Regions from separate parts of the Pseudarthrobacter sp. S3 genome, predicted to be linked through region 1. Evidence: predicted binding sites of a transcription regulator. Region 1 holds the regulator's gene; the other holds the start of a gene.
The links. The regulator Rex, encoded in region 1, represses fermentation and respiration genes when NADH is low (regulators of the CRP and FNR family bind a similar motif). The targets are predictions, from matches to a motif close to CTTGTGAANNNNTTCACAAG.
Positions count from the first base shown of each region.

Region 1 (5,672 bases):
CTGGATAGACAGCTTGTGCGCACGAATATCCGCTGAAAACAGGGCCGTGGACGAACCGGGCTGACTTCCGCCCGAATACCTCTCTGGAATGATCCCCCGCGGCATGCGCCGGGGGTACGGTGGGAACTAAGCCGTACTGGGGGCAGGCCAGTTGGACTGCACCCAGCAGCCGAACTGACATCCGACCTGCAAAGGACCGCTCATGAGCACGCCTGTCCCGCCTCCTGTCCCGAACGAGCCTGAGCCCGGCAACCAACCGCCAGCCCCCCGATACGGCGAGAACAGCCCGCCGTTCGGGCAGCCCACGCCACCTGCGCCGCAGTACGGGCAGAACGCCCCGCAGTATGGCCAGCAGACTCCCCCGGCGCCGCAGTACGGGCAGAACGCCCCGCAGTATGGCCAGCAGACTCCCCCGGCGCCACAGTATGGGCAGAACACCCCGCCGTACGGACAGTCCCCTTACGCGCAGTACCCGTCAGAACAGCCGCAGGCTACTGAATCGAACGGAGTGCCCCGGCTGGTCAATATCTCGTTCTGGCTGCTGATCGGCGCGGGTGTTGTGTACGTCATCAGCCTGCTGATGGGCATCGGCATGCTTGATGATCCTCAGATCCGGAATGCGTTCGACGACGCCATGCTCAGCAGCGGCGCCACTCCTGCTGACTTCAACTACGAAAACTTTAAGGGCATCCTTGCCGGATCGCTCGTAGTCTTCGCGATTATCGGTGCGGGGTTGTACGCACTCGTGGCGTTCTTCGTCCGGAAGGGCAAGAACTGGGCCCGCATCCTCGGCACCGTTTTCGCGGCACTGTCCATTTTTGGCCTCTTTGGCGTACCGAGCTTCGGAACCCTGGGGACTCTGGCGGGGATCGCGGCCATCGTGCTGCTCTACCTGCCGGCGGCGGCCCCGTACTTCCGCAAGCCGCAGCCGTTCGCCAGCCCCTACGGCGCCCCGGGCAGCACGCCTGGCAACCCGTACGGCCAGTAGCAACACAAGGCCAAACCACACCCAAATGGGCGTGGACCCAACCAACGGCCAACGAAACTAGGCGGACTGGTCCGGGGTCTGCGCCCGTTGGGCGTGATAGGCGAGGATCTGCAGCTCGGTGGCCATGTCCACCTTGCGCAGGTTCACGCCCTCGGGGACCTGGAGCATGACGGGGGCGAAGCTGAGGATGCTGTGGACGCCGGCAGCCACCACGCGGTCGCACACGGCCTGCGCCACGGTGGCCGGAAGCGCAAGGACCACCATGTTGGCGCCCGTCCGCTGTAGCACCGCCTCCATGTCCGCGGCGTCGCTGACCCGCAGCCAGCCCACCTCATTGCCCACCACCATCTGGTCGGCGTCGAAAATGGCCACCACGTCAAACCCGCGGGACTCGAAACCGCCGTAACGGGCCAGTGCTTTGCCGAGGTTACCCGCGCCAACAATGGCGACCTTCCAGTCGTGGGTCAGCCCCAGGGCGGCGGAGATGTGACGGCTCAGGTACTGCACTTCGTAGCCCACGCCACGCGTGCCGTAGGAGCCCACGTAAGAGAGATCCTTGCGAAGGGTTGACGAGCTCACGCCCGATGCTTCCGCCAGGGACTCCGAAGATACCCGTTCGACGCCGTCGGACAGCAGCGTGTTAAGGGCGCGCAGGTAGATGGTCAGCCGTGCCACTGCTGCGGGCGGGATCTGCTTGGCCGCCTCTGTACCGTGGGCAGGCTGCGGACCGTGGCCAGGCGGTGTCCCCTGGACGTTCTCTGCACCTTGGACAGCCTGGGGAGATGAATCCAGTGATGTCACTATCCCCTCCATCCCATCGCGTCGTGACTCCACTCTAGAGCCCCGCCGCTAGTGCCAACAAAGCCGGCGTCATTCCGCGAGGCCGCTTTCCTATCAGGCCATGGCGCGTTGGAGGACGCGCTCCAGCCGGGCTTCGTCGATCTTCCAGAAATCGCGCTGGATTCCATCCACCAGAACCACGGGGATTTCCTCCGCGTACCGCTCACGCAGTTCCGGCAGCTCATCCACTAACTGTTCCGTCCACCCAAGTCCCAGCAACGCAGTAACGCGTCCGACGGCGTCGCGCGCGGCTGCGCACAGGTGACAGTCTGCTTTGGTGATGAGGACTACCTCGGGTTTTGCCATGCATTAACCGTAACGCCCCACTGGCACTGGCACTGAAATCCTGGCCGCCGAGTATTGACTAGACTCGTGGACATGCCCGAGGAGAAATACGTCGCTGTGGTGACCCAGCCGGATGCGTTGATGCAGACCGGCGAAGCCGCCTTCTTCGACGTCGATAACACCCTCATGAAGGGCGCCAGCCTTTTCCACGTTGCGCGCAAGATGCACCAACGCGGTGCCTTTACGCTGACGCAGGCTGCAGGGTTTGCGTGGAAGCAGTTTAAATTTGTGACGCGTGGCGAGAACATGGACGACGTGCACGCTGTCCGCGATTCTGCCCTCACCCTCGTTGCCGGCATCACGGTGGAAGACGTCAAGGCCTTGGGCGAAGAGGTCTACGACGAAATGATCGCGTCCAGGATCTGGCCCGGCGCCAAGGCACTGGCGCAGCAGCACCTCCGCGTGGGCCGGCGGGTCTGGCTGGTCACCGGCACCCCCATTGAGGTCGCCACCGTCATTTCCACCAGGCTGGGCCTGACAGGAGCCTTGGGCACGGTTGGCGAGGTTGCCGACGGCATGTACACCGGCCGCCTGGTGGGCGACATCCTGCATGGTGCAGCGAAGGCTGTGGCCGTCCGGGAACTGGCAGGCGCCGAAGGCCTTGACCTGAAGCGATGCTGGGCCTACAGCGACTCATACAACGACATCCCACTGCTGACCTTGGTAGGGCACCCGGTAGCCATCAACCCCGATGCCAGGCTCCGCCGCCACGCACGGGACAATAACTGGCCGGTCTACGACTTCCGATCCGGCCGACGCGCTGCCACCTTGGGCCTCAAGGCAGCAACGGCCGGTGGCGTAATTTACGGACTTTGGAAAGGCTTCGCCCGCATCCGCGGTCCCCGGGCATAACCGCCGCCGCAACTGTCGCCGTCGACGTTTCACGTAGGAGCGCATCGCGGCCGCTCACACGCAAAAAAATGCCCGCTGCCGGATAGGCAACGGGCATTTCACGCTTGTTGAAGTATCTCTACTTCTTATTACGGCGCTGGTGACGGGTCTTACGAAGCAACTTGCGGTGCTTCTTCTTGGCCATACGCTTGCGACGCTTCTTAATAACTGAACCCACGAAAGTTCCTCACAAACTAGATGCAGTACCTGTCTGATGGAAAAGGTCCGTGGACAGAGCTACAGAACTGAAACAACTGACAGATTCTTACAATGACGTAAAACGTTCCTTAACAGGGTACCGCTTCTTGAGCATGCCCACTGACCGCAGGTAATGCTCAGGCGGTTTCGGTGTGTCCGTCCACCACAGCACCCTTAAGGTACTGCTCGACGGCGTTTTCCGGCACCCGGTACGACCGGCCGAAACGCACAGCGGGCATTTCGCCTGAATGGACCAACCGGTAAACGGTCATCTTAGAGACGCGCATGACCTCGGCCACTTCGGCGACGGTCAGGAACTTCGCGTTCGAGAAGTTCTGTTCTGCGGACATTTCGCTATTCCTTTGCTGATGGATGACGACAGTAACCCCAGCTGTGTTTCATTGCGGTGTGCCGATGCTGAGCCATCCACCAACCATGTGTTAGATACTCTAGAGGTTCATGGGGCTGTAGTGAAAGTCATCCGGGCAATCATTATGAGGTCCGCCGCTTCCGGGAGGACGCCGCGAGCTGATCAAGGACCGAAACGGATACGTCCCAATCCATGCACGCGTCCGTGACACTCTGGCCGTAGACCAGTTCCGCCCGGGCCGCCGCGTGCTCGGTGACATCCAGGTTCTGGGCACCGCCCACCAGGAAGCTTTCCAGCATGACGCCCGCGATGGCCTGTGCCGCCTCGCCGCCGTCTTCCAACTGCGCGCCGATTTCCAAGGCCACTTCCGCCTGCCGGTGGTGGCTCTTAGCACTGTTGGCATGGCTGGCGTCCACGATCAGCCGGGGGTTGAGTCCCTTCCCGGCGAGCTTGCCGGAGGCGCTTTCGACGTCGGCCGCTGAGTAATTGGGGCCCTTCCGTCCGCCGCGGAGGATGACGTGGGTGTCCGGATTCCCCGCGGTGGCAACCAGCGCGGCCCGGCCGTCACCATCGATCCCCAGGAAGGCCTGGGCGGCAGCGGCGGCGCCGCACGCGTCGAGCGCGACCTGGAGGTCGCCGTCGGTCCCGTTCTTGAATCCGATGGGCATGGAGAGCCCGGAGGCTAGCTGGCGGTGGATCTGGCTTTCGGTGGTGCGGGCCCCGATGGCTCCCCAGGAGATCAGATCCGCCATGTACTGGGGGCTGATGGGTTCCAGGAATTCGGTGGCGGTGGGCAGTCCCAGTGCGGTGACCTGCTGCAGGAATTCCCTGGCGGTCCGGAGCCCCGTGACCATGTCGTGGCTGCCGTCCAGGCGAGGATCGTTGATCAGGCCCTTCCAGCCCACCGTTGTGCGGGGCTTCTCGAAGTAGGTGCGCATCACGATCAGGAGGTCGTCACGGTGCTTTTCTGCCTGGCTGACCAGCCGGCGGGCGTATTCCAGTCCAGCCTTGGGATCGTGAATGGAGCAGGGGCCTACGATGACCAGCAGCCTGTCGTCCACGCCGTCCATGATGGCCCGGACTTCGTCGCGGCCACGCTCGACGACGTCCGTCACCCGGGCGTCCATGGGCAGCTCGGCGATAAGCTCCTGGGGCGTGGGGAGCGGCGTGAATTCGCTGACGCGCAGATTGGACGTGGATTTTGCGGGAGTGGCTGTCGCGGTGCTCATGTTCGGGTCCTGTTCCAGATAGGAAAGCGGGCCCAGATCAGAACCCGCCGGAGAAATGGCGAAGGGCAGAGAATGATCTCTGCCCTGTTGGCTCTGAAGGAAGATGCATACGTGTCAGTTAGACGCGGGCTCCTCCAGAGCCAACGAAAAATACGCATACCAACGGTTTGTCATAGGCAAACCATAACCGTGTGCTGCGACGGCCGCAAAATCGAGGCCGTAACGTTGCGTGAACTGGCGATAACCCCCAGATCCCTCTGGAAACGTCCTACCTGCCAGTTCGCACGGCGTCAGGCCAGGAGCCTGTGGAGGTACTGCAGCTGCCTGATCCAGTGGTGCTCCTGGCCGCCTTCGTGGTTGTTGAACCGGTAGACCTCGATCTGCTTTTGCGCCGCGGATAGTGCCGTGGAGTCGCCGCCGTAGGCATTGAAGCTGGCGAACACCGTGGACGGCGGGCACACATCGTCCATCTGCGCCACCGAGTAAAGGGCAGGCACGGTGGCTGCCCTGCCCAGGTTAACGCCATCAAAATAGTTCAGGACCGCGAGCATCGGCTCATACCGGTCCCGGTGCCTGCCCAGGAAAGCCGCAATTTCCGGATAGGGGCCGCGGGCCGCGATATCGATGGACCTGGGGAAGTCCTGCAAAAAGGGGACGTCGGGCAGCGCGGCGATGACGCCGTCGAGCCTTCCCGCCACCAGCCCGGCAACGGCTACCACGATGCCGCCGCCCTGGCTGACGCCGGCCAGGACCACGCGCGACGGGTCCACCTCCGGGTGGGATTGCGCCGCTTCCACCGCGCGGAAAGCGT
Region 1 covers NZ_CP189583.1:3,521,282-3,526,953, forward strand. The annotation lists gene ACQCSV_RS16915 (hypothetical protein) at 203-988, shown strand; gene ACQCSV_RS16920 (redox-sensing transcriptional repressor Rex) at 1,046-1,789, opposite strand; gene ACQCSV_RS16925 (glutaredoxin family protein) at 1,883-2,134, opposite strand; gene ACQCSV_RS16930 (HAD-IB family hydrolase) at 2,207-3,025, shown strand; gene ACQCSV_RS16935 (30S ribosomal protein bS22) at 3,144-3,242, opposite strand; gene ACQCSV_RS16940 (helix-turn-helix domain-containing protein) at 3,400-3,612, opposite strand; gene ACQCSV_RS16945 (3-deoxy-7-phosphoheptulonate synthase) at 3,755-4,861, opposite strand; gene ACQCSV_RS16950 (acetylxylan esterase) at 5,152-5,672, opposite strand, start outside.

Region 2 (5,672 bases), 950 kb from region 1:
CTGTGCGCCTTTCTGCCACGCGTCTCCGAGCGCCACAACGTGGTCGATCTGGATTTCCTTGCTGCTTTCCGGACCGCGCCGGAATTCCACGGCTTTACCCGTGTACGGCTCCTGGATGGCACCCGACGCTACCCTGCATTTGGACCCCTCTGTGAAGCCCACGGCGGTCAGGTCCCTGCGAAGGATGTCGTTGCGGGTGTCGCAGCCGTTCCGGTCCACGTCCAGCCAGGCCTGCCCGAAGGCCTCCCGCTGGTAGTTGTCCTTGGGAGCCCTGCCCTTGACGGGCAGCCCCTCGAGGGCGTCCCGGGCACTCCCCTGCGGTACAGCATGCACCGGCACCACGGGCTTCATCCAGGTCCCGTCGAAAACGGGCGCCTCGCTGGGCCCTGCGATGGCTGGTTCCGCCGCTGCGAACTGCCCCGCAGTGAAAAACCATCCTGCGGAGCCGACTGCAGCCAGGGCCAGCACAGCCAGCAGGGCCCAGGACTGCCTCGAACGGCGGCGGGCGCTGCGGTAGGCACGCCAGCTGACGGTCATGGGTAACCAGCTCTTCCGGAAATGTAACGCACCAGAAGAGCCTAGGTCACCCCACCGACACCCAAGCAGTTATCCACAACGGGGAGGAGAAGTGGACCGGGCATACCGCCCACTACTGAGACCGGCTACTGCTCCCGGGCTACACGGCGCAGGTCTTCTTCGGCAACCTGGAGGAGCCCTTCGAGCTGCCGCACCCGGTCGTCACCGACATCGCCGGAAGCCCGGGACCCGCGCGCCTGGTCCAGGAGCCTGATGGCTTCTTTGTGGTTGGCCTTGGCGACGTCGAGGGCGTGTTCAAGGGTGGTCTCGTGGAGAGTTTCGTTATCCATGCCACCAGTGTGGTCCCGATTCCCGGCTGATTCCAGCGCATCAGCCGGGAATGTCGGGCAGCCAGCCCGGCGAACGGCCTAGACGGCGATTGCGGCCAAGGCCGCAGCGGCTTCCTTGGCCGGGAACGCCGGCGGGTTGACGCCGGCCATCTCTTCCATGACCCGGACTACCTGGCAGCTGTAACCGAACTCGTTGTCGTACCAGACGTAGAGAATGACGTTTTTGTCGTTGGAGATGGTGGCCAGGCCGTCCACGATGCCGGTGCGGCGTGAGCCAACAAAGTCCGTGGAAACAACCTCGGGCGAATCGATGTAGTCAATCTGCTTGCGGAGGTCAGAATGCAGGGACATCTGGCGCAGGTAGTCGTTCACCTCATCCTTGGTGGTGCCGTTTTCCAGGCTCAGGTTCAGGATGGCCAGCGAGACGTCCGGCGTGGGGACGCGGATTGAGCTGCCGGTGAGCTTGCCCTGGAGTTCGGGGAGGGCCTTCGCCACAGCAGTGGCCGCTCCGGTTTCGGTGATAACCATGTTCAGCGCGGCGGAGCGGCCGCGACGGTCACCGTTGTGGAAGTTGTCGATCAGGTTCTGGTCGTTGGTGAAGGAGTGGACGGTTTCCACGTGGCCGTGGATCACGCCGAATTTGTCGTTGATGGCCTTCAGGACCGGGGTGATGGCGTTGGTGGTGCAGGACGCTGCGGACACGATCCGGTCCGTGTCCTTGATGCTGCCGTGGTTGATCCCGTGCACGATGTTCTTCAGCGCGCCCTTGCCCGGCGCCGTCAGGAGTACCCGTGCAACGCCCTTGCTCTGCAGGTGCTGGGACAGGCCTTCGGCATCGCGCCAGCGGCCGGTGTTGTCCACCACCAGGGCGTTGTGGATGCCGTAGGCGGTGTAGTCGATCGTGGCAGGATTATCCGAGTAGATGACCTGGATCTGGACACCGTTCGCGGTGATGGTGTTGACAGCCTCATCCACCCGGATGGTTCCCTCGAAGGAACCGTGGACCGAGTCGCGGCGCAGGAGGCTGGCGCGCTTGGTGAGGTCCTTGTCCGAGCCGCGGCGCACCACGATGGCGCGCAGTCGCAGGCCGTGGCCACCACCGGCCTTTTCGATCAGGAGGCGCGCCAGGAGCCGGCCGATCCGGCCAAAGCCGTACAGCACGACGTCGGTGCTGGTCCGGTCATCGCCACCGCGCTTGCCCACGACATCGGCAAGCTCGGCACGGAGGAACTCTTCCAGGGTGGCGCCGTCGCCTTCTGCCTTGAACTTCTCCGCCAGGCGGGCGACGTCGATAGCCGCCGCACCCAGCTCCAGCTGAGCCAGGATGTTCAGCAGCGGTGCGGTCTCTTCGAGCAGGAGCTCGGTGTTACTCATGCGGCGGGCAAAACGGTGCGCTTTGAGGATGTTCATGGTGGACTTGTTGATCAGGCTCCGGCCATGAATGCTGGTGACCACGTTGTTTTCGCGGTACAGCCGGCCAATCACCGGAATCATGGCCTCGGCGAGAGCCTCCCGGCCCATCCACGTATCAAGACAAGAATCTGACGTCTGGCTCACAGAACTACCTTCCTCGGTTCAGCCGCATACGTCGTCGTAAGCGGTTGGCGGCCACCTGATGTTGTCCAGGGGCTCTGGCACCGGCAGGATGCGGTCCATCCCGGGTGCCGTGGAGAAGCGTAAAGAAAAGCCACCGGCTGCGAACGCAGACCCGGCGGCAGAACTTCTACGTTCGCTCTCCATTCTAGGCTGGAGCAGACCCGCGGACCGCCGCCACCAGCGTGAAATCACTCACATGCGGGGCGGGTCCGTGCCCGGCGGGAGGTGTTGGATGGGTTGACCGATACGCCGGGTTCTGTGCTCCCGTGCCGTTACCAGCGCGGAAGTAGCGGCCATCCATCTACGGACGCCGTTGCCGACGCCCTCCAGCGGCCTACCCGGACACTCGGGCGGGCAGCCCTCAAACGTGTCCTGTCTGGCCTTGCTCCGGGTGGGGTTTACCTAGCCTTCCCGGTCACCCGGGAAGCTGGTGGTCTCTTACACCACCGTTTCACCCTTACCTGCTGAGCTTCCGTTGCCGGAAGACGCAGGCGGTCTGTTCTCTGTGGCACTGGCCTGCGGGTCACCCCGAGTGGGCGTTACCCACCACCCTGCCCTGCGGAGCCCGGACGTTCCTCGAGCCACTTGCGTGACGCGCGGCCGCCTAGTCAACCCATCCGCAGCCCAGTCTACCGCCGGCAGAAGGCCACGCTGTCGCCGGTAAGATCGTACGGTGCTGATTCTGCTGCCCCCCTCCGAAGGCAAGACCCCCGCAGTCCGCGGGTCCGCCGTCGACTGGCCGTCACTGAGCTTCCCCGAACTCAACACCTATCGGGCAAAAGTCCTGGAGGCGCTGGGGACGGTCAGCGCACATGAGGATGCCCTCGCGCTGCTGGGCGTCGGCGCATCGCTGCAGGACGACGTCGAACGCAACACCCGGCTCCACGCCGAACCGGCCGCCCCGGCACACCAGATCTATTCCGGCGTTCTGTACGACGCCCTCGGCTACAAAACCCTGACGCCGGCGCAGCGGCGGAAGGCCGATGTATCTGTGCTGGTCATCTCGGCGCTGTGGGGCGCCATCCACTTCGCGGACAGTGTGCCCGCCTACCGGCTGTCGATGGGAACGGCACTGCCCGACGTCGGCCGCCTCGCCTCGTTCTGGAAGCCAAAGATTTCGGCGGCCCTCGCGGAGTCGGCGTCCGGGCATCTGCTCGTGGACTGCCGCTCCAGCACCTATGCCGCCGCCTGGGCACCGCCGCCGGCCCAGACGGTGGCCGTCAACGTTTTTACGGAGGTCAGTGGCGTGCGCAAGGTGGTCAGCCACTTCGCCAAACACACCCGCGGCGAGCTGGCGCGGCACCTGCTGGCCCGCCGCGGCAATGCCCCGCTGACCCCGGGGCAGCTGCTGAAGGCCACGCGCGAAAAATGGGACGCCGAGCTGGTGGATGGTTCAGCGCGGAAACCGCATGCCCTGAACATCATCCTGCCCAACCAGGTAGCACAAACAGTCGTTCCGAGCGTTCACGACGGCAGTTAGAGCGCCCTGCATCGGCTGCTAGTTAGCTGGGGCGGGAGTGTTCCACTCGGCAGATCGCACCAGGATGGCACCCGAATCAGGGCAGAACACAATGTCGTCGTCGGAGGCGGCCTTGATCTCGGCGAGGTCCCCGGGACTCAGCTTCATGCCGGAGGCCTCAGAGGTTCCGTGGAACAACCGGGCAGCGCCCACGCCCCGCTTTGCCAGCGTCTTTTCGTAGATAGCCAGCATCCCGGCGTCGAGGCCTTCAGCGAATTCGGCGCGCTTGCCGCGGACTATGGTCGCTTCAGCGGCCACTTCGGCCAGGGCTTCATCGAGTTCGGCGCGGATGCCGCCGAAGGAGCCCTGGACGTTGTCCACGATGAGCTGCTGGGCAGCCTGACGCTCGCGCAGTGAATCCAGGCGTTCCAGGACTTCCAGCTCCACGTCTTCAAGGTCGGAGCGGCGCTTGTTGAGGGAGGCGATGTCCTTCTGCAGGGCCACGAGGTCCTTTGACAGCCCCGTCCCGCTGTTGAGCCGCGCTTCGTCGCGTTCGATGCGGGAGGCAACCTGCTCGACATCGGCCTCGGCGCGCTTCAGCTCGGCTTCGGCGTCATGCACGGCCATCTTGGCGGAGCCGAGTTCACCGTTGGCGACGGACAGGGCCGATTGGAGGTCCTCGATCCGGGGATCGGTTTCCAGGGCACGGCGGCGGTTGGACAGGGACTTGAGTTTTGCGTCCAGCCCTTGCAGTTCGAGCAACTTCAACTGTTCCGCCGGTGCTGCCTTGGCCACTATTTACCTCCGCTAAATCCAATCCGGCCGAAGCCGGGCACCGTATCGGCGCTTTATAGACTCTAGCGCCTGGCGTGCTCCCCTGCCTCGCTAGGTCCCCACCGGCTCCCGCACCTCGCTGCGCTCGGAGTGGGTCCCTCGCCGGTGTGGTCCCAGCACGGATTCGCCGGCCACGCTTAGCCCGGAGTCAGAATGAAGTCCCACGGATCGCTGTTGGTGGTGCTTACCTGGATATCGACGTCGTGGCCCTGATCGGAGAGCACATTGCCCAGCGCCGACGCCGCAGCGGGCAGCCACAGCCATTCGCTGGCAAAGTGCGAAACGTCAATCAGGTAGGGCCGGCCGTTCACTGCCGCTTCACGGGCTTCGGACGCCGGATGGTGGCGGAGGTCGGCGGTGACATAGACGTCGGCGTTGTTGGCCCGCACCTCGTTGAACAACGAATCCCCCGCACCCCCGCACACCGCAATGCGCCGCACCAGCCCGTCCTTGTCCCCGGACACACGGACTCCGCCGGCCACCGCTGGCAGGATGCCGAACACCCGGGCCGCGAAATCGCCCAGGCTCATCACGTCCGCCAGATCACCCACACGTCCAATGCCTTCCTCGGGCAGTCCGTTCGCGGCCACCGTCAGCGGGACAACGCCCTCGAGTCCCAGCGCATCGGCCAGGACGTCGGAAACGCCCCCGACAGCGGAATCACCGTTGGTATGGACGGTCAGCAGCGCGGTTCCGGACTCGATGAGGCGGTGAATAGCCTGCCCTTTGGCAGTGGTGGCCGCCACGGACGTGACGCCTTTGAGGAGCAACGGGTGGTGGGTGATCAGGAGCTCGGCACCCCATTCCACGGCTTCCTCGATTACCGTAAGCGTGGGATCAACGGCGAACATCACCCTTGTCACGGGCGATGACGGGTGCCCGGCCACCAGCCCCACTTCGTCCCAGTTTTCGGCCAG
Region 2 covers NZ_CP189583.1:2,568,221-2,573,892, forward strand. The annotation lists gene ACQCSV_RS12315 (HNH endonuclease family protein) at 1-537, opposite strand, end outside; gene ACQCSV_RS12320 (hypothetical protein) at 663-866, opposite strand; gene ACQCSV_RS12325 (glyceraldehyde-3-phosphate dehydrogenase) at 945-2,423, opposite strand; RNA gene rnpB (RNase P RNA component class A) at 2,692-3,078, opposite strand; gene ACQCSV_RS12335 (YaaA family protein) at 3,136-3,942, shown strand; gene ACQCSV_RS12340 (DUF7581 domain-containing protein) at 3,961-4,716, opposite strand; gene ACQCSV_RS12345 (Nif3-like dinuclear metal center hexameric protein) at 4,893-5,672, opposite strand, start outside.
Region 2: the regulator Rex is predicted to act here: its motif matches at 2,642-2,661, upstream of ACQCSV_RS12325 (glyceraldehyde-3-phosphate dehydrogenase).